DNA from 4 places in the Kitasatospora sp. NPDC088351 genome. Region 3 is predicted to be linked to each of the others. Evidence: riboswitches for the same ligand, from Rfam matches in the RefSeq annotation. Region 3 holds a riboswitch; each other region holds the start of a gene.
The links. Region 3 has a riboswitch for cobalamin ahead of AB0P06_RS14970 (peptidase). Riboswitches for the same ligand answer to the same signal wherever they lie in the genome.
Positions count from the first base shown of each region.

Region 1: it holds a riboswitch for cobalamin, as region 3 does, so the genes downstream of both, AB0P06_RS03350 (iron ABC transporter permease) here and AB0P06_RS14970 (peptidase) in region 3, are expected to answer to the same signal.
Region 2: it holds a riboswitch for cobalamin, as region 3 does, so the genes downstream of both, AB0P06_RS03205 (ribonucleoside-diphosphate reductase subunit alpha) here and AB0P06_RS14970 (peptidase) in region 3, are expected to answer to the same signal.
Region 4: it holds a riboswitch for cobalamin, as region 3 does, so the genes downstream of both, AB0P06_RS23780 (HoxN/HupN/NixA family nickel/cobalt transporter) here and AB0P06_RS14970 (peptidase) in region 3, are expected to answer to the same signal.

Region 1 is NZ_JBFBIL010000003.1:82,395-86,930, reverse strand. Features, by position in the region: gene AB0P06_RS03370 (amino acid ABC transporter ATP-binding protein) at 1-250, shown strand, start outside; gene AB0P06_RS03365 (CGNR zinc finger domain-containing protein) at 361-945, shown strand; gene sodX (nickel-type superoxide dismutase maturation protease) at 958-1,395, opposite strand; gene sodN (superoxide dismutase, Ni) at 1,581-1,976, shown strand; cobalamin riboswitch at 2,089-2,208, shown strand; gene AB0P06_RS03350 (iron ABC transporter permease) at 2,313-3,374, shown strand; gene AB0P06_RS03345 (ABC transporter ATP-binding protein) at 3,458-4,225, shown strand; gene AB0P06_RS03340 (ABC transporter substrate-binding protein) at 4,279-4,536, shown strand, end outside.
Region 2 is NZ_JBFBIL010000003.1:48,715-53,250, forward strand. Features, by position in the region: gene AB0P06_RS03205 (ribonucleoside-diphosphate reductase subunit alpha) at 1-2,047, opposite strand, end outside; cobalamin riboswitch at 2,235-2,366, opposite strand; gene AB0P06_RS03210 (glycosyltransferase family 39 protein) at 2,439-4,139, opposite strand; gene AB0P06_RS03215 (glycosyl hydrolase) at 4,136-4,536, opposite strand, start outside.
Region 3 is NZ_JBFBIL010000016.1:121,700-126,235, reverse strand. Features, by position in the region: gene AB0P06_RS14980 (enoyl-CoA hydratase/isomerase family protein) at 1-749, shown strand, start outside; gene mmsB (3-hydroxyisobutyrate dehydrogenase) at 731-1,642, shown strand; cobalamin riboswitch at 1,750-1,879, shown strand; gene AB0P06_RS14970 (peptidase) at 1,982-3,067, shown strand; gene AB0P06_RS14965 (flagellar hook-length control protein FliK) at 3,105-3,590, shown strand; gene AB0P06_RS14960 (nuclear transport factor 2 family protein) at 3,663-4,175, opposite strand; gene AB0P06_RS14955 (SDR family oxidoreductase) at 4,205-4,536, shown strand, end outside.
Region 4 is NZ_JBFBIL010000036.1:46,761-51,296, reverse strand. Features, by position in the region: gene AB0P06_RS23795 (YcxB family protein) at 1-107, shown strand, start outside; gene AB0P06_RS23790 (hypothetical protein) at 104-1,801, opposite strand; gene AB0P06_RS23785 (metalloregulator ArsR/SmtB family transcription factor) at 1,864-2,247, opposite strand; cobalamin riboswitch at 2,329-2,522, shown strand; gene AB0P06_RS23780 (HoxN/HupN/NixA family nickel/cobalt transporter) at 2,554-3,729, shown strand; gene AB0P06_RS23775 (aminopeptidase P family protein) at 3,813-4,536, shown strand, end outside.

The sequences.
Region 1 (4,536 bases), on a different contig from region 3:
GCTCTTCGACGAGCCCACCTCGGCGCTCGACCCGGAGCTGGTCGGCGAGGTGCTGGACGTCATGCGCGGTCTGGCCGACGAGGGGATGACGATGATCGTCGTCACCCACGAGATGGGCTTCGCCCGCGAGGTCGGCGACGCGCTGGTCTTCATGGACGGCGGTGTGGTGGTCGAGTCCGGCACCCCCCGCGACGTGCTCACCGACCCGCAGCACGAGCGCACCCGCGCGTTCCTGTCCAAGGTGCTCTAGGACGCTCCCGTCGGCGCCCGGCAGGCCGGACCTGCCGGGCGCCGACGCCTGCCCCGCCCAGGTAATAGGCTGGAGCCAGTCAGCCCGTTACCGATTCTGGAAGGACCACCGTGGAGCTCGCCTCGTACGCCGACCTCGCCGTCCGGCTGGTGAACACCGAGGAGCCCGAGCGCGGCACCGACACGCTGACCTCGGTCGACGCCGTCCGCGGCCTGTTCTCCGAGAACACACGTGCCGCCGCGCTCGCCGACGAAGCCGACCTGCCCCGGCTGCGTGCCGTCCGGACCCGGCTGCGCGGGGTCTTCGAGGCCGCCGCCGAGGGGGACGAGATCCGGGGTGTCGACCTGCTGAACAGCCTGCTGATGGAGTACCCCGTCAGCCCGCTGGTCTCCGGCCACGACTACCTGGACGACGCCGGGCGCCCGCGCTGGCACCTGCACCTCGCCGACAACTCGCCCACCGCCACGGCCCACTTCAGCGCGGTCGCCTGCATGGGCCTGGCCGTCCACCTCACCGAACTGGGCGCCGACCGGCTCGGCATCTGCCAGGCCGCGCCCTGCCGCAACGCCTACCTGGACACCTCCACCAACCGCTCCCGGCGGTACTGCTCCGACCGCTGCGCCACCCGCGCCAACGTCGCCGCGTACCGGGCCCGCAAGCGCCAGGAGGCCGCCGTCCTGGCCGGGCAGGGCTAGCGGCCCTCCGGGCTAGAGATCCTCCGGCCGGACCCAGACGCCGAGCCGGCGGGCCAGGCCCGGCACCCGGACCAGCGGGCCCAGCAGCAGGCGCTCCAGCCGGCGGCCCGGGGCCAGCCAGGCCGGCCGGGGGCGCAGCCGCAGCAGCACCCGGCCGAGCACCAGCTCGTCCGGGACGGCGCCGTAGCTGCGGCTGTCGCTGTCGACCAGCCGGTTGTCGGACAGCAGCCACCAGCCCTTCGGGCGCCGGCCGTCGGCCCGCTTCACCACGAGCAGGTCCTGCTGCAACGGGTGGCGGACCACCACCACGGCGCCCGGCCTGATCCGCGCCCCGTACCGGACCAGCAGCCGGTCGCCCTCACGCAGCGTCGGCACCATCGAGTCCCCCGCCACGTCGATCAGTCCGAACGGTGCGGCACCCCCGCGGGTGCCGCCCTCCGGTTCCGCCATCCGCGTCACGACTCCTCCTCCCGGCTCGCCGCGTCCCAGTCTGCCGTACGGACCGTCACCCGCCGATGTCCGGATTCACCCGGTTCCGGGTCCGCCTTTTGCCCTAGGCCCACCGACCGATCGCGAAACCCCGTGACCGGAAGGGTAATCTCGGGCGCGGGAAGACGATCTAAGGAAGGACTCCCATGTTCTCTCGTCTGTTTGCACCGCGTGCCACCGCGCACGCCCACTGCGACCTGCCCTGCGGCGTGTACGACCCGGCGCAGGCGCGGATCGAGGCCGAGTCGGTCAAGGCCACCCAGGAGAAGTACCAGGCCAACGAGGACGCGCACTTCCGCGCTCGCGCCGTCATCATCAAGGAGCAGCGCGCCGAGGCCGTCAAGCACCACATCTCGGTGCTGTGGAGCGACTACTTCAAGGCCCCGCACTTCGAGAAGTACCCGCAGCTGCACCAGCTGATCAACGACACCCTGAAGGCCGCCTCGGCCGCCAAGGCGTCGACGGACCCGGCCACCGGTCAGGCCCTGCTCGACCTGATCGCCGAGGTCGACAAGATCTTCTGGGAGACCAAGCAGGCCTGACCGCCGCTCGGCCTCCGTCGACCGCCCCCGCCCGGACCACCACACCGGACGGGGGCGGTCGCGCGTTTCCGGGACATGCCCGGCGGCACCTGTAAGGGTTGCCTGGCCTTAGCGCTTGTTATGCTGCCAGGGCGTCCCATGGGGGAAGTCCGGTCCGAATCCGGCGCTGACCCGCAACGGTGGACGGGGCCCCGGCCCCGTGAGCCCGATCGCCCTGGGGCGCCGACCTCCCGACAACTCGCCGTGGAATGCGAGGGGATGGCGCCCCGGCCCCGCCACGGCCCGGGCGCGCCGCCCCGCGCCGCCCACGGCCCGAGGCGAAGGCGCGCCCCCCTCGTGAGCACCGCAGTGACCGCACCGGTCCGTCGAATACCCGCCGCGCCCCTGGCCGCCGGCCTGGCCGCGGCCCTGCTGCTGTCGCTGGTCTGCGGGGTCGCCCTGGGCTCCTCCGACCTCGGCTGGTCCCGGGTCCTGCGGCTGCTGGGCGCCGGGCTGACGGGCGGTCGGCTGGAGGCCGAGGAGGCGGCGGCGTACGCGATCGTCTGGGAGATCCGGCTGCCGCGCACCGTACTGGCCGCCGTGGTCGGCGCCGGGCTCGCGGCCACCGGGGTCGCCGTGCAGGCCATGGTCCGCAACGCCCTGGCCGACCCGTTCGTCCTCGGCATCTCCTCCGGCGCGGCGGTCGGCGCCAACGCCGTCCTGCTGCTCGGCGCCTTCGCCTCGCTCGGGGTCTGGGCGCTCTCGGTCTCCGCCTTCGGCTCGGCCCTGCTGGCGATGCTGCTGGTGTACGCGGCCGCCCGGACCGCCTACGGGCTCACCCCGCTGCGGCTGGTGCTCACCGGCACCGCGATGTCCTACGGCTTCTCCGCGGTGACGGCGCTGATGGTGTTCGGCGCCGCGCGCGGCGAGGCGGCCCGCAGCGCCATGATGTGGCTGCTCGGCAGCCTGGGCGGGGCGACCTGGGGCTCGGTGCCGATCGCCGCCGTCACCGTGCTGGCCGGCCTGGCCTGCCTCGCCCTCTCCGCCGGGCGCCTCGACGCGCTCGCCATGGGCGACGAGACGGCGGCCTCGCTCGGTGTGGACCCCGACCGGCTGCGCCGGCAGCTGTTCGTGGTGACGGCGGCCGTCACCGGCACCGTCGTCGCGGTCAGCGGCGCGATCGGCTTCGTCGGGCTGATGGTGCCGCACCTGGTGCGGATGCTGGTCGGCGCCGGCCACCGCCGGGTGCTGCTGGTCGCGCCGTTCGCCGGGGCGCTGCTGCTGGTCTGGGTGGACATCGTCTCGCGCACCCTGCTGGCGCCCGCCGAGCTGCCGGTCGGGGTGGTCACCGCGGTGCTCGGGGTGCCCTGCTTCCTGTTGCTGATGCGCCGCCGCGGCTACTCCTTCGGAGGCCGCTGATGGGCACCGGCGCGAACGCCGACCCGAGCACCGACACCACGGACACCCCGGAGACCGTCATCGAGACCGCCAGCGAGACCGCCCTGGACATCGCCGTCGACGGGCTCTCGGTCGACATCGCCGGCGCCCGGCTGGTCCACGACATCACCCTGGACGCCGCCGCCGGACAGGTGGTCGGCCTGGTCGGACCGAACGGCAGCGGCAAGTCGACCCTGCTGCGCTGCGTCTACCGGGCACTGCGGCCCGCCGCCGGCGCCGTCCGGCTGGGCGGCGAGGACCTGCACGCGCTCACCCCCCGCGAGGCCGCCCGGCGGGTCGCCGCACTGCCGCAGGAACACTCCGCCGAGTTCGACTTCACCGTGGCCGAGGTGGTCGGCATGGGCCGGCTGCCGCACCGCAGCGGATTCGCCGGCCCGACCGGCGGGGACGACCGGCGCTGCGCCGAGGCGCTGGCCCGGGTCGGCGCGGACCACCTGGCCGGGCGGGGCTTCCTGAGCCTGTCCGGCGGCGAGAAGCAGAGGGTGCTGATCGCCCGCGCGCTCGTCCAGGAGCCCCGGGTCCTGGTGCTCGACGAACCCACCAACCACCTGGACATCGCCCACCAGTTGGAGGTGCTGGCGCTGGTCCGGGCGGCCGGGCCGACGGTGCTCACCGCGCTGCACGACCTCAACCTGGCGGCCGGCCACTGCGACCTGCTGTACGTGATCAGGGCCGGCCGGATCGTCGCCTCCGGACCGCCCGTCGAGGTGCTGCGCCCCGCGCTGCTGGCCGGGGTGTTCGGCGTCCGCGCGACCCCCGTACGGCACCCCGAGACCGGCGCCGTCCAGCTGCTCTTCGACCGGCTCCGCTGACCCCGCTTCCCCTCCCGCCCTTTCCGCCCCTCCCCCCGACCCGAGGAACTCCCATGCGCACCAAGGCCGTCGCCGCCACCGCCCTGCTCACCCTCGCGCTGACCGCGTGCGGGGCCGAGATCGCCCCGAGCGGCGAGGCCGCGGCGGGCTCCGACCACTACCCGGTGACCGTCGACAACTGCGGCACCAAGGTCACCTACAAGGCGAAGCCCGCCCGGACGGTGACCAACGACGTGGGCATCACCGAGCTGATGCTCGCGCTCGGCCTCACCGACCGGATGGCCGGCTATGTGATGCCCGACGAGAAGGGC
Region 2 (4,536 bases), on a different contig from region 3:
AGTTGAGGTCCTGGACGGAGCCGTTGGCGTCGCGCAGCGCGTCCCGGGTCTGCTGGTCCCAGACGCCGAGCTCCTTCAGCTCGCGCACCAGGTACGGGTTGACCTGGAGGAACTCGCCGGAGAGGGTCTCGCGCTTGAACAGGTTGGAGACCTGCGGCTCGATGCACTCGTAGACGCCGGCGATCGAGGCGATGGTCGCGGTCGGCGCGATGGCCAGCAGCAGCGAGTTGCGCAGGCCGGTCTCGGCGAGCCTGGTCCGCAGGGCGGCCCAGCGGTCGGCCCACTCCGGAGCGGCGCTCGGGAAGTGGTCGATGTGCAGCTCGCCGCGGGCGGCCCGGGTCTCGCCGTATGCCTCGTGGCGGCCCAGCTGCTCGGCCAGCTCGCTGGAGCGCTCGTACGCGGTGAGCATGATGCGCTCGGCGATGAGGGTGGAGAGCCGCTTCGCCTCGGCGGAGTCGAAGTCGATCCGCAGCTGGAAGAAGACGTCCTGCAGGCCCATCACGCCGAGGCCCACCGGGCGCCAGCGGGAGTTGGAGGCACCGGCCTCGGGGGTCGGGTAGAAGTTGATGTCCACCACGCGGTCGAGGAAGGTGACGGCGGTGCGGACGGTGGCGTCCAGGCGGTCCCAGTCCAGCGCGTTCAGCAGGTCGTCGGCGGTGGCGCCGGCGGCGACGTGGGCGCCGAGGTTGACCGAGCCGAGGTTGCAGACGGCGGTCTCGGAGTCGTCCGTGACCTCCAGGATCTCGGTGCAGAGGTTGGAGCTGTGCACCGTGCGGCCGGGCAGCGCGGTCTGGTTGGCGGCGCGGTTGGAGGCGTCCTTGAAGGTCATCCAGCCGTTGCCGGTCTGCGCCAGGGTGCGCATCATCCGGGCGTACAGGGTCTGCGCGGGGATGGTGCGGACGGCCTTGCCGGACTGCTCGGCCTTCAGGTACGCCTCGTCGAACTCGGCACCCCAGAGGTCGACCAGCTCGGGCACGTCGGCGGGGGAGAACAGCGACCAGTCGGCGTTGGCGTTGACCCGGCGCATGAACTCGTCCGGGATCCAGTGCGCCAGGTTGAGGTTGTGCGTGCGGCGCGCCTCCTCACCGGTGTTGTCGCGCAGCTCCAGGAACTCCTCGATGTCCGCGTGCCAGGTCTCCAGGTAGACGCAGGCCGCGCCCTTGCGGCGGCCGCCCTGGTTGACGGCGGCGACCGAGGAGTCGAGGGTGCGCAGGAACGGGACGATGCCGTTGGACTTGCCGTTGGTGCCCCGGATCAGGCTGCCGCGCGAGCGGATCCGCGAGTAGGACAGGCCGATGCCGCCGGCGTGCTTGGAGAGACGGGCGATCTGGGCGTACCGGGAGTAGATCGAGTCCAGGTTGTCCAGCGGGGAGTCGAGCAGGTAGCAGCTCGACATCTGCGGGTGCCGGGTGCCGGAGTTGAACAGGGTCGGGGAGGAGGTCAGGTACTCCAGCCGGCTCATCAGGCCGTACAGCTCGGCCACCTCGCGCACCGACTGCTCGTTGTCGCCGACCGCCAGGCCGCTGGCGACGCGGAGCAGGAAGTGCTGCGGGGTCTCGACCACCTTGCGGGTGATCGGGTGGCGCAGCAGGTAGCGGGACTGCACGGTGCGCAGGCCGAAGTACTCGAAGCGGTCGTCGCCCCGCGGGTCGACGAGCGCGTCCAGGGTCGCGGCGTGCTTGGCGACGAAGGCGGCGGTGGTGTCGCCGATCAGGCCCTCGGCGTGGCCGACCGCGACCGAGGCGGAGAAGGAGACCGAGCCCTGGCTGACCGCCTCGTCGACGATCTCCAGCGCGAGCAGGCGCGCGGCCAGCTTCGAGTACTGCGGGTCCTCGGCGATCATCGACGCGGCGGCGTCCACGGCCAGCCCGCGCAGCTCGGCGAAGTCCGAGCCGGCGTGGCGGCCGCGCAGCGCGGCGGCGGCGACATGGCCGGGGTCCACCTGGGGGAGATCGGCGCTGCGGTCGGTCAGCAGCCGGAGCAGCGCACCGCCGGGGTCGGAGACCGTCGGGTCGACGGGGGCGAAGCTGGAACCCTGGGCGGGCAGGGTGGCTGAGGCAGCGGTGGTCAAGGCGCTCTCTCCTGGCGGCGATCGGCGTCGGTGCATCGGGGTGCCGGACCGTTCGGGGCAGGGGAGCACGGCGCGAACGCCCGGTGGCGTCGCGCGACAGTGTCATCCCCGGCCCGCCCGCGAGGCCCGGACGTGGTGCAGTGCTTCGGGGCCTCTGCGGGGAGGCCGGTGGCACGCCGCCGGCAGGTACTCGGACTCGCGGGCCCTGCTTCCAGAGGCCCGCACACCGCTGCGGGGCAGTCCCGGACTCGCACCGGGTTCCCCTGCGTCGACAGCAGGAGTGAGCATACATCTAGTGGCGGTCGACTGTGGCGGCACCATATGTTGTGGCCGTCGTGTCGCGAGCCCGGACAGGCTCGGCGGGGCGTCAGTGCTTCAGGTAGACCTTGTAGGTGCTGGAGTCGCCCGTCGGCGAGGTGAACTGGGCGATCAGCCGGTACTGTCCGCCGGCGGCCAGAGCGGCCGCCAGGGCGCGGTCCGTGGCAGCCGGCGCGGTGCTGTCGAGGACGACCATGGTGAACCAGCCGTCCCGGATGGCGGCCGCGCTGCCGTCGTCGCCGTGGTGCTGCACCCCGGCGGCGTCCCGGTAGTCGGTCCCGTTGCGCGCCGAGACCCACTGCTCAGGTGTACTGACGGTGCCCAGGTAGTACTCGGCGAGTCCGTCGACCTCGGTGAGGTAGCGGCCCTGCGGTTCGGCGTGCACCCGCAGGACGGCGAGCAGCCGCCCGGAGTCGGGCCCGTTCTGGTAGCGCAGCGCGGACTGTTCGAGGCCCAGCGCGAGCAGGGCGACCCACACCAGGATGCCCAGCTGCGGGTGGCGGAAGTGCGCGCCGACCAGCCGGGTGAGGCCGACCCCGGCCAGCGGGGCGGCGAGCAGCATCCCGAAGCCGAGGTGGCGGAACATCGCCCCGGAGGAGCCCAGCGCCAGGTGGATCGCCGGGACCAGCAGCGCGGTGGCGGTCAGCGCGGTGCCCAGCAGCGCGCGCTGGGCCCGGGTGGTGGTGACGCCGCCGTTCTCCGGGGACTCGTGCATCTGCTCGCGGCGGACGTAGGCGATCGTGCCGGCCACCGCGAGGACGGTGAACAGGCCGCCCCACTGGACGGTGTCCAGGAGGATCCCGCCGACCGTGCGGCCGGCCTGGCCGCGGGCCGGGGACCATCCCGCGATCGTGCCGAGTACGCCGAAGGGGAGCAGCGCGCCGGCCGTGCCGGCGGCGAGCAGCAGCGCGCGCAGGGCGGCCGGGCCGAGCCGCCGGTGCGGCCAGGCGGTGGCCAGCGCGAGGGCGGCCAGGGCGGGCATGGCGAGCGTCGAGGCGTACGCGACCGCGCAGGCGAGGGCGGCGGCCGGTGCGGCGAGCAGGACCAGGGCCACCGGGCGGCGGGCGGTGAACACCGTGATCCAGGCCGCGAGGGCGACCAGAAGAACGGCCGGCGCCTCGGGGGCGGCGTAGAAGCCGACGACGACGGTCGACTGCACCACCGCGTAGGCGGCGATGGAGCAGATGGCCACCCGCTCGTTGAAGAGCCGGCGGGTCAGCGAGTACAGCAGCACGGTGGTCAGCAGGGCGAAGCAGAGACTGAGTACCCGGGCGCCGAAGATGCCGTTGGCGTTGGCGGCGGCGCCGGCCAGCGGCGGGTACAGCCAGGGCGAGCCGGGTGTCCGGCCGACCAGGTCGGAGGTGACGGCGGTGCCGTGCAGCAGGTGGGCGAGCTGCTGGCGGCCGGCCACCATGGTCGCGGCCTCGTCGGGGTGCGCGGCGGCCAGCAGGCGCAGCGAGAGCGCGGCCTGGACGATCAGCACGGCGAGCAGCAGACCGCGGGCTATCCAGCGGCGCCGGGGGCTGGGGGCCGGGTCCCAGCCGATCGCGGGGACCTGCGGGATGGTGTACGGCGCCAGCTCGACGGCCTGGTTGTCGTCCTCGGGGGCGGCGGTGCCCCGCTCGGCGGCGGGCCGGGGCAGGGTGTCCGCGTCCGGCCGGGGGCGGCTGCTCCCGGCGCGCGTCGCGGTGCCGCCGGGGGCAGGGACGGGGCTGTCCGGGGTCAGGGGTGGCTCGGAGGCCGCGCTCATCGTGGGTTCCTGATGTCGAAGCCGTAGCGGGGGTCGGCCACGCGTTGCCTGAAGGCGGCGAGGGTGTCCGGGACGGCCTCGACGCGCCAGTCCGCCCGCTTGACGATGTTGAACCAGACGAAGCCGATGACGTCGTCGTGCGCTTCGAGGCCGGAGAAGAGCTGGTCTATGTCCGCGCGCTGGCGTTTGCCCTGCTCCGAGGCGGTCTCGCTGATGAAGAAGGGCTTCTTGCTGAAGGTGCGGATCTCGGCCATGGTGGGCCCGTACAGGGTGTCGAAGGTCTTCGGGCCGGTGCGGGTGAAGTAGCCGGTCATGCCGGCCCAGTCGACGTAGGTGTCGCCGGGGTAGTACGGCGCCAGCCGGGTGTTGGGCGCGGGGTCGGTGATGTTCGGGCTCC
Region 3 (4,536 bases):
TGATGGACGGCATCGTGATGGGCGGCGGAGTCGGAATCTCCGCCCACGGCCGCGTCCGCGTCGTCACCGAACGCACCAGGATCGCCATGCCCGAGACCGGCATCGGCTTCGTCCCCGACGTCGGCGGCACCTACCTGCTCGCCCTCGCCCCGGGCGAACTCGGCACCCACCTCGCACTCACCGCCGCGACCGCCGGACCGGGCGACGCGCTACTGTGCGGACTGGCCGACCTCCTCGTCCCCGCCGCGAAGCTGCCGTCGTTCCTCGCCGCGCTCACCGAGGAGGAGGTCACCGCCGCGGTGCACCGCCACGCCGCTCCCGTCCCCGCCGGCCCGCTCGCCGCACAGCTCGACTGGATCGACCACTGCTACGCCGCCGACACGGTCGAGGAGATCCTCGACCGCCTGCGCGCCAGCGGGGAGGGCGCGGCGAAGGAGGCCGCCGAGCAGATCGCCGCCAAGTCGCCCACCGCCCTCAAGGTGACCCTGCGCTCGCTGCGCCGGGCCCGCCGGCTCGGCCCGCTGGAGCAGGTCCTGGACCAGGAGTACCGGGTCTCCAGCGCGGCCCTGCGCTCGCCCGACCTGGTCGAGGGCGTCCGGGCCCAGGTGATCGACAAGGACCGCTCCCCACGCTGGTCGCCACCGGTCCTGGAGGCCGTGACCGAGGACGACGTGGACCGCTTCTTCACCCCGCTGGGCCCGCAGGAGCTGGGCCTCGGCACCACCACCGCATGGGAGGAACGCTGGTGACCATCCGCACGATCGCCTTCGTGGGACTGGGCAACATGGGCGGCCCGATGGCCGCGAACCTCGTCAGGGCCGGCCACCGGGTGACCGGCTTCGACCTCGACCCCGACGCCCTGCGCCGCGCCGAGGCGGCCGGCGTGCCGGCCGCCGCCTCCGCGCCGGCCGCCGTGGCCGACGCGCAGCTGGTGATCACCATGCTGCCCGCGGGCCGCCAGGTCCTCGACCTCTACCGGGACGGCGGACTGCTGGCCGCGGCCGAGCCCGGCACCCTGTTCGTCGACTGCTCGACCATCGACGTGGCCGACGCCCGCGAAGCGCACGCGGCGGCCCTCGCGGCGGGCCACCGGGCGCTGGACGCGCCGGTCTCCGGCGGTGTGACCGGTGCGAGCGCCGCGAGCCTCACCTTCATGGTCGGCGCGGCGGAGGCGGACTTCGCCGCCGTTCTGCCGGTCCTGGAGGCGATGGGCCGCAAGGTCGTGCACTGCGGCCCGTCCGGCGCCGGGCAGGCCGCGAAGATCTGCAACAACATGATCCTCGGGATCTCGATGATCGCCGTCAGCGAGGCCTTCGTCCTCGGCGAGCACCTCGGCCTGAGCCACCAGGCGCTGTTCGACGTGGTCTCGACCGCCTCCGGCCAGTGCTGGGCGCTCACCAGCAACTGTCCCGTGCCCGGTCCGGTGCCCGCCAGCCCCGCCAACCGGGACTACCGGCCCGGCTTCGCCGCCGCGCTGATGGCCAAGGACCTCGGCCTGGCCGCCGACGCCGCGAAGGCCGCCGGTGTTCCGGTGGAACTGGGCTCCCACGCGGCCGAGCTGTACGCCGGGTTCGCCGCGGACCAGGGTGCCGGGCTGGACTTCTCGGCGGTCATCAACACCATCAGGGAGAGCGCGAAGTGACGGGCCACGAGCCGGTCCTGGCGGAGGTGTTCTGACCCGTGAGGCCGGGGTCGGGGTCGGGGCCGGCGGGTGTCCGGCCCTTGACCCCTTCTCCGCACGACCGACATGATGAGCCGTCATGTACTGACTCCGCCGCTGGGGGAAGTCCGGTCCGAGTCCGGCGCTGACCCGCAACGGTAGGCCGCCGACGGCTGTCGGCGGCGAGCCCGAGGACCCGTCGGCGGAGGCGTGTGTTCCCTCCTCCCGTCGTGGTCTGCGGGCCGGAGTTCCCAGGGCTGCCCGGTTCCGCACCGGCGGCCGGGCGGGGACCCCGTGCGCCCGGGCCCGGAAAGGCGTCCCATGCCCACGCTCCGCCGCTCCCTCGGTCTGCTCGCGATACCCGCGCTCGTTCTGACCGCCGTGCTTCCGGCGTCCGCCGCCCAGGCGGCCCAGGCTCCGGCCCCGGCTCCGGCTCCGGTCTCGACGACCGTCCGTCCCGACGCCGCCGCGGCCGGCTGGCTCGCCCGCCAACTCGTCGACGGAGACCACTTCGAGACCGTCTTCGACGGCACCGCCTACCCCGACCAGGGGCTGACCATCGACGCCGTGCTGGCCTTCGCCGCCTCCCACAGCTCCGACCAGGCCGCCGCGAAGGCCACCGCCTGGCTCGCGCAGCCCGGGATCATCAGCGGCTACCTCGGCGACGGGACCACCGAGGCGTACGCCGGGGCCACCGCCAAGCTGCTGCTCGCCGCCGAGGTCCGTGGCGAGGACGTCCACGGCTTCGGCGGTGTCGACCTCCCGGCCCGGCTCCGCTCGCTCCAGAGCCCGAGCGGCCGCTTCTCCGACCGCTCCCAGTGGGGCGACTACAGCAACGCCTTCGGCCAGTCCCTGGCGGTGATCGCCCTCCAGCGCACCCCGGACGGCGCCCCGGCCGCCGCCGTCGACTTCCTCGCCGGCAGCCAGTGCGCGGACGGCGGCTTCCCCGTCGCCTTCGGCCAGACCACCTGCGCGGGCGACCCGGACGCCACCGCGCTCGCCGTCCAGGCCCTTGCCGCCACCGGCCGCACCGCCAAGGCGAACGCCGGACTCGGCCGGCTGACCGCCCACCAGAACACCGACGGGGGGTTCGCCGCAGCCGGCGCGACCACCTCCAACGCCAACACCACCGGACTGGCCACCCAGGCCCTGCTGTCCACCGGACGGCTCGGCGCGGGTCTCAAGGGCTGGAGCAGCCTGGTCAAGCTCCAGCAGGGCTGCGCCGCCGACGCCGCCGTCCGCGGCGCGGTCGCGTACGACGCGTCCGGGTTCAGCCAGGCCAACGGAGCCCGGGCCACCGCGCAGGCCGTCCTGGGTCTGTCCGGCACCCCGCTGGCCGCCCTCTCCGCCCACGGCGCGCGCCCGGCAGCCCCGGTCCTGGCCTGCCCGGCACCGGCCGGCCGCTGAAACCGCCGAAACCGCCGATCCCGTGAGGAGCCTTTCGATGACCCGCACCCCTGCCCCGGCCCCGGCCCGCCGGATCCGCCGCACCGTCGGTTCGGTCGCCGCCGTCGCGGCCCTGACCGCCGGCCTGCTCGGCGCCTCCGCCGCCCAGGCGCCGCGGGCGAGCGCCACCGCCTGCACCGGTACGACCGGCGTGACCGTCGTCGTCGACTTCGCCGCGCTCGGCGGCGGAATCGAGACCGGCTGCGCCCCCGGCGACCCGGCCAGCGGCCTGGCCGCACTGACCGGCGCCGGCTTCCCGTACGCCTTCCACCCGCGCTACCCGGGCTTCGTCTGCAAGATCAACGCTCTCCCCGCCACCTGCACCAACCCCACCGGCACCGCCTACTGGTCGTACTGGCACGCCCAGCACGGCGGCCCGTGGTCGTACAGCTCGCTGGGCGCCGGAAGCTACGACCCGGCCCCCGGGGACGTCGAGGGCTGGTCCTTCGGTGCCGGTGCCCAGCCGGGTATCACCGCGCCCTGATCCCCACCGGGCCGATCCGCCTCGGTGCTCCGGCGGGAACGGAGAAATCCGGCTGGAGCACCAGGAGGCCCGTCATGGCGCCGGCTCCACCCATTGGGCACGCCAGGCGGGCGGAGCGAACGGATCCGCGAAATACTGGGTCTCGCGGGCGACCTTTCCATCGCGGAATTCCATCACGCTGACGGTGGGTACCGGTTTTCCGTCGTAGTCGAGCACGTATTCGGTGATCCAGAGGTCCCCGCTGCCGAGAATCCGGCGGATGGTGAAGCCGAGCCTGGCCGGGTGGTGTGAGCGCAGCGCCTGCAGGTTGTGGCGGCCGTGGATGCGCTCACCCGACTGGGGATAATCAACGATGACGTCGTCGTGGTAGATCTCGTGCTCGGTGTCCTGGTCCCCTGCGGCGGACGCTGCCCAGTGCCGATCCAGCGCCGCTCGGGTCTCCTGGTGCCCCATCGTGTTCCCTCCGATCACAGCGGTGTCGGACGAGGCGCACATCCGGTGTGCCGGCCTCCTGCCGACCACCGTAACCCCGGCGGCGGTCCCGCCGCCGAGCATGGTTTCCGGACGGTCATCCCGGCGGCCCACGATGACAATGACAGACAGGGAGTGGTCCCATGACCGGGGCGACCGGCAGGGTGGCATTGGTGACAGGGGCCGACAGCGGAATCGGTGCGGCCACCGCGCGCGTTCTGGCCGCACGAGGGATGCGCGTGGTGGTCAACTACCTGCACAGCGGCACGGCAGCCGGGAAGGTCGTGGCCGGCATCGAGGCCGCGGGCGGCCAGGCCATGGCCGTGCAGGCCGACGTGCGCGAGGCAGCGGCGGTCGAGAGCATGATCGAGCAGGTCCGGGCGGCATGGGGCGGCACCGACGTGCTCGTGCACAACGCGCTCACCCCGTATGTGGTCAAGCCGTTCCAGGACATGACGTGGGAAGAGCTGGGCGG
Region 4 (4,536 bases), on a different contig from region 3:
CCTCCTGCCTCACGCTGCTGCCCAAGCGGGGCATCGCCGAGGGCGCCGACGTCGACCGGCTCCGCGCCGTCCTGGACCGGCACCTGTCCAGGGCCGGGAAGCCCTAGCTGTTCTGACCCGGGCGGCGGGTGAACGCGACCCGGGTGCGGCGGTCGCCGGTGCGGACGGTGAGGCCGTGTTCCGGCAGGCCGGCCGGGTCGCCGCCGTCGGCGAGCCAGAGGGCGACGGCGGCGCCGAGCAGGAGGGGGTCGAGGTGCGGTGTGGCCGCACCCCAGGGGCGTTCGGCGTGGGCCTCCAGCAGCAGGCCGCCGCGGAGCCGCAGCAGATGGCGGGCCTTGCCGAGAGCGGCCACGGCCACGCCGAGGCCCGGCAGTTGGGCCGCGGTGTCGGCGAGCCAGCGCTCGGCGGGCAGTTCGGCGCGGACTTCGGTACGGGCCATCACCTCGGCGCTGTGACGCAGCGCGAGCGTCGGCTCCTCGGCGCTGACCGCGTAGCTGCCCCGGGCCTCGCGGTGGTCCGGGCCGACCGGGTAGCGCCGCAGGCGGACCTCGGTGCCCCGGCGCTCCCCTTCGACGTCGTACGCCGTCGGGCCGGGCAGGGCCGTGGGCAGCGGGACCGGTCGCGGGTACGGCGGCTGGCGAGGTTCGTCGTCCGGTTCGTCCACCTGCCGCAGATAGGAGTAGAGCAGCGGGCGCAGCAGCCGGGCGGACTGGCCCTGCCGGCCGAGCGAGCGGTCGGTGATCGGGCGCAGCGCGGCCCGGTCCGGCTTCGCCAGGGCCTGTTCCAGCTGGGTGAGCAGGTCGCCGTCGGGGTCGAGCGGCGGCGCGGCCTGGCCGAAGGCGTAGGTGGGGGAGCGGGGGTCGAGTTCGTCGGCGCCGGTGGCGACGAGCAGGGTGTGGCGTTCCAGGGCGGCGCCGTAGAAGGAGACCGAGCCGTGGTCGCCGATCAGGCAGTCGGCCGCGACGAGGGCGGCCTGCCAGCCCTGGTCGGGCGGGACGAGCCGCAGTCCGGACCGTTCGGCGGTGGCGAGCAGCGCCGCGGGGTCGTGCCGGGCCCAGATGTTGGGGTGCAGGACGACGGCGACGGTGTACTCGTCGGCGGGGAGCCGGCCGACCAGACGCAGCGGCAGGTCGGGGTGGCGTCCGAACAGGGAGTGCTCGCTCCAGGTCGAGTTGACGACGACGAGGCGGCGGCCGTCCACGGCGCCCAGCGCGGCGCGGTACCCGTCCCGGCCGTCCAGGCTGCGCAGCATCCGGTCGAAGCACGGGTCGCCGACCACGCGTGCGCGGGGCAGGGCCTCGGGGCAGGAGATCCGCAGCCGGTCGAGCTGCTCCTCGTGGGAGAGGCCGATCACTGCGGGGAACACCCGCCCCCAGTGGGTGAGTTCGCGGCGGGAGAGGCCGGCGGCGGAGACGGTGTCGCCGGTGGACCGGGTGACCAGGCGGTTGTAGCCGGCACCGTGCGGCAGCACGATCAGCGGGGCTTTCAGCCGGGCCATCGAGCGGTGCACCGCGCAGGCGACCGCGAGGTCGAACCGCCGCCGGGTGGCCTCGCGCCAGTCCAGCACGGTGATGCCGGTGAGGCCGGCGAGGAAGCCGTCGAGCCCGGTGGCGAACGCGGAGCCGGGGTTGACGGTGAGGTAGAGGTGGATGCCGTCCTGGCCGCGCAGCAGGGTGAGCACGTCCAGTACCCGGGTGGCGGAGGTGAGGGTGCGGGCGACCGCCAGCACGCGGGCCCTGACGGGCCGGGTGTCCCAGCGGTCGTCATCGGGCCAGGCGCGGGCCTGCGGGCGGAACGGCACACGAAGATCGTACTGAACCGCCCCTGGCCGGGGGCGGTTGTCCGGCTGTCCCCGAGGGACGGTCAGCCGGCGGCCGCGGAGGGCTCGTGGTGCTCGGCGGCGGCACACGAGTCCAGCAGGGGGCGCATGCCGTCGTCCACGAGCCGGTAGCGCACCACGCGGCCGTCCTTGTCGCCGCTGACCACGCCGGCCGTGCGCAGCAGGCGCAGGGCCTGGGAGACGGCCGGGTCACGCATGCCGGTGGCGACCGCGAGGTCGGTGACGGCGAGCGGGCCTGCCCGGTGCAGGGCGAGCAGCAGGGCGAGCCGCCCGGGGTCGGCGAGCAGCGAGAACCGCTCGGCCCAGGACCGGACGTGCGCGGTGTCGCCGATCGCGGCGATGGCCTCGCAGACCCGGTGTCCGTCGATGGTGCGGTGGCCCGCGCGGTCGGCCGGTACGAGATGCATGGCCCCATTCTTGCAGTCCGCGTCCTGTGATTCTGAACACCTGCGCAGGTGCGCAGCCTTGCAAGGGTGTCCCACGGGCCCTACGGTGTTCCCCGCCGTGGTGCTCGGGAATACCGGTGACGGATCCTCAGGGATCCCAGTCCGGAGCGGCCCTCGCCACTGTGATCGGGGGGAGTCGTCCGTACCCACGACGCCACTGGGCGCCTCGCGCGCCTGGGAAGGCGGGTACGGAAGCCCCGTAAGCCAGGAGACCGGCCACGGCATCTCACGAAGCCATTCCACGAGGTGCTGGAGCGTGATCCGAAGATGACCCTGCCCGAAACCGCCACCCCGGCGACACCGCCGGTGTTGCCCACTTTCCGTTGGAAACGCCAGGACACCATCCGCACGGCCGGGCTGATGGGGGTGATCCTGGCCATGCACGTGGCGGCGTTCGGGACGCTCATATTCCTGGTGGCACCGCACGAGTACACGGTCGGCACCCAGGTCTTCGGTGTGGGCCTGGGGATCACCGCCTACACCCTCGGCATGCGGCACGCCTTCGACGCCGACCACATCGCGGTGATCGACAACACCACCCGCAAGCTGATGGCGGACGGCAAGCGGCCGGTCTCCGTGGGCTTCTGGTTCGCGCTCGGGCACTCCTCGATGGTGGTGCTGATGGCCGCCCTGGTGGCGGGCGGGGCGCAGCTGGCCAACACGCTGATGGACGACGACTCCACCACCCACAAGTGGCTGGGCGTGGTCGGCACCACCGCCTCCGGTGCCTTCCTCTACCTGATCGGCGCGCTCAACCTGGCCGCCCTGCTCGGCATCCTGAAGGTGTTCCGGTCGATGCGGGCCGGCCGGTACGACGAGGCTGAGCTGGAGGAGCACCTCAACGCGCGCGGCTTCCTCGCCCGGGTGCTGAACCGGGCGACCCGCTCGATCACCCGGCCCGGCCAGATGTTCCCGGTGGGCATGGTGCTCGGCCTCGGCTTCGACACCGCGACCGAGGTGACCCTGATGGTGATGGCCGGCTCCGGCGCGGCGGCCGGTCTGCCCTGGTACGCGATCATCTGCCTGCCGCTGCTGTTCGCGGCGGGGATGAGCCTGTTCGACACGCTGGACGGGACGTTCATGAATTTCGCGTACCAGTGGGCGTTCGCCAATCCGGTGCGCAAGGTGTACTACAACCTGACCATCACTGGGCTGTCGATCGCGGTGGCGTTCATCATCGGCACCATCGAGCTGGTCGGGGTGCTGCACGAGAAGCTGGACCTCACCGACCCGGTCAGCGGGTGGATCGCCGACCTCTCGCTGGACAACGTCGGCTATGTGATCGTCGGCCTGTTCGTGGTGGTCTGGGTCGCGGCGATCGCCTACTGGCGGCTGGCCGGGGTGGAGCGGCGCTGGTCCCCGCAGACCCAGCACGCGGGGGCCCGGCCGACGCCGGCCGGGGAGGCCGCCGAGACCACGGAGGCCACGGAGGCCAAGGCCTGAGCCGGGCGCGGCCCGGCCCCGGCCCCGGCCCGGTCGGGCCCGCCCGACGGGCGGATCGGGGCGGCGCTCCGTAGGCTCGACGCATGGCTGATGCGTACGCGGGTCGGCGGGAGCGGCTGAGGGAGCACTGCGGTGCGACCGGGGCCGACGCGGCGCTGATCACCAGGCCGGCGAACGTGCGCTATCTGACCGGGTGCGCGCCCTGCGGGGCGACGCTGCTGCTCACCCGGGAGCGGGCGCTGCTGGCGCTGCCGGACGACCTGCCGCCGGACGACACCGGGGAGCACCTGCTCGGCGAGGACCTCACCCAGGTCCCGGTCGCGGCGGGGGAGGACACCGCGCTGGCCGCCGCCGCGGCCGCCGGGCGGCTCGGCGTGGACGACCTGGCGGTGGAGGAGCACGACCTGACGGTCACCCGGCACCGGTCGGTGGCGGGCCTCGCCGAGGGGGTCAGACTGGCGGGCCTCGGACCGGTGGTCGAGCGGCTGCGGGTGGTCAAGGACGAGCACGAGATCGCCGACCTGCGGATCGCCGCCGAGATCGCCGACCAGGCGCTCGGCGAACTGCTGGAGTCGATCCTGGTCGGCCGCACCGAACGGCACCTGGCGATGGAGCTGGAGCGCCGGATGATCGACCACGGTGCGGACCGGGCGGCCTTCCCGGTCTCGGTCGGCACCGGCAGCCACTCCGGTCAGCAGGCCCACCAGCCCACCGACCGCCGGGTGGAGGAGGGCGATTTCCTCACCGTCGTGCTCGGCGCCCAGTACCGGGGCTACGGCGTCTCCACCGCCCGGACCTTCGTGATCG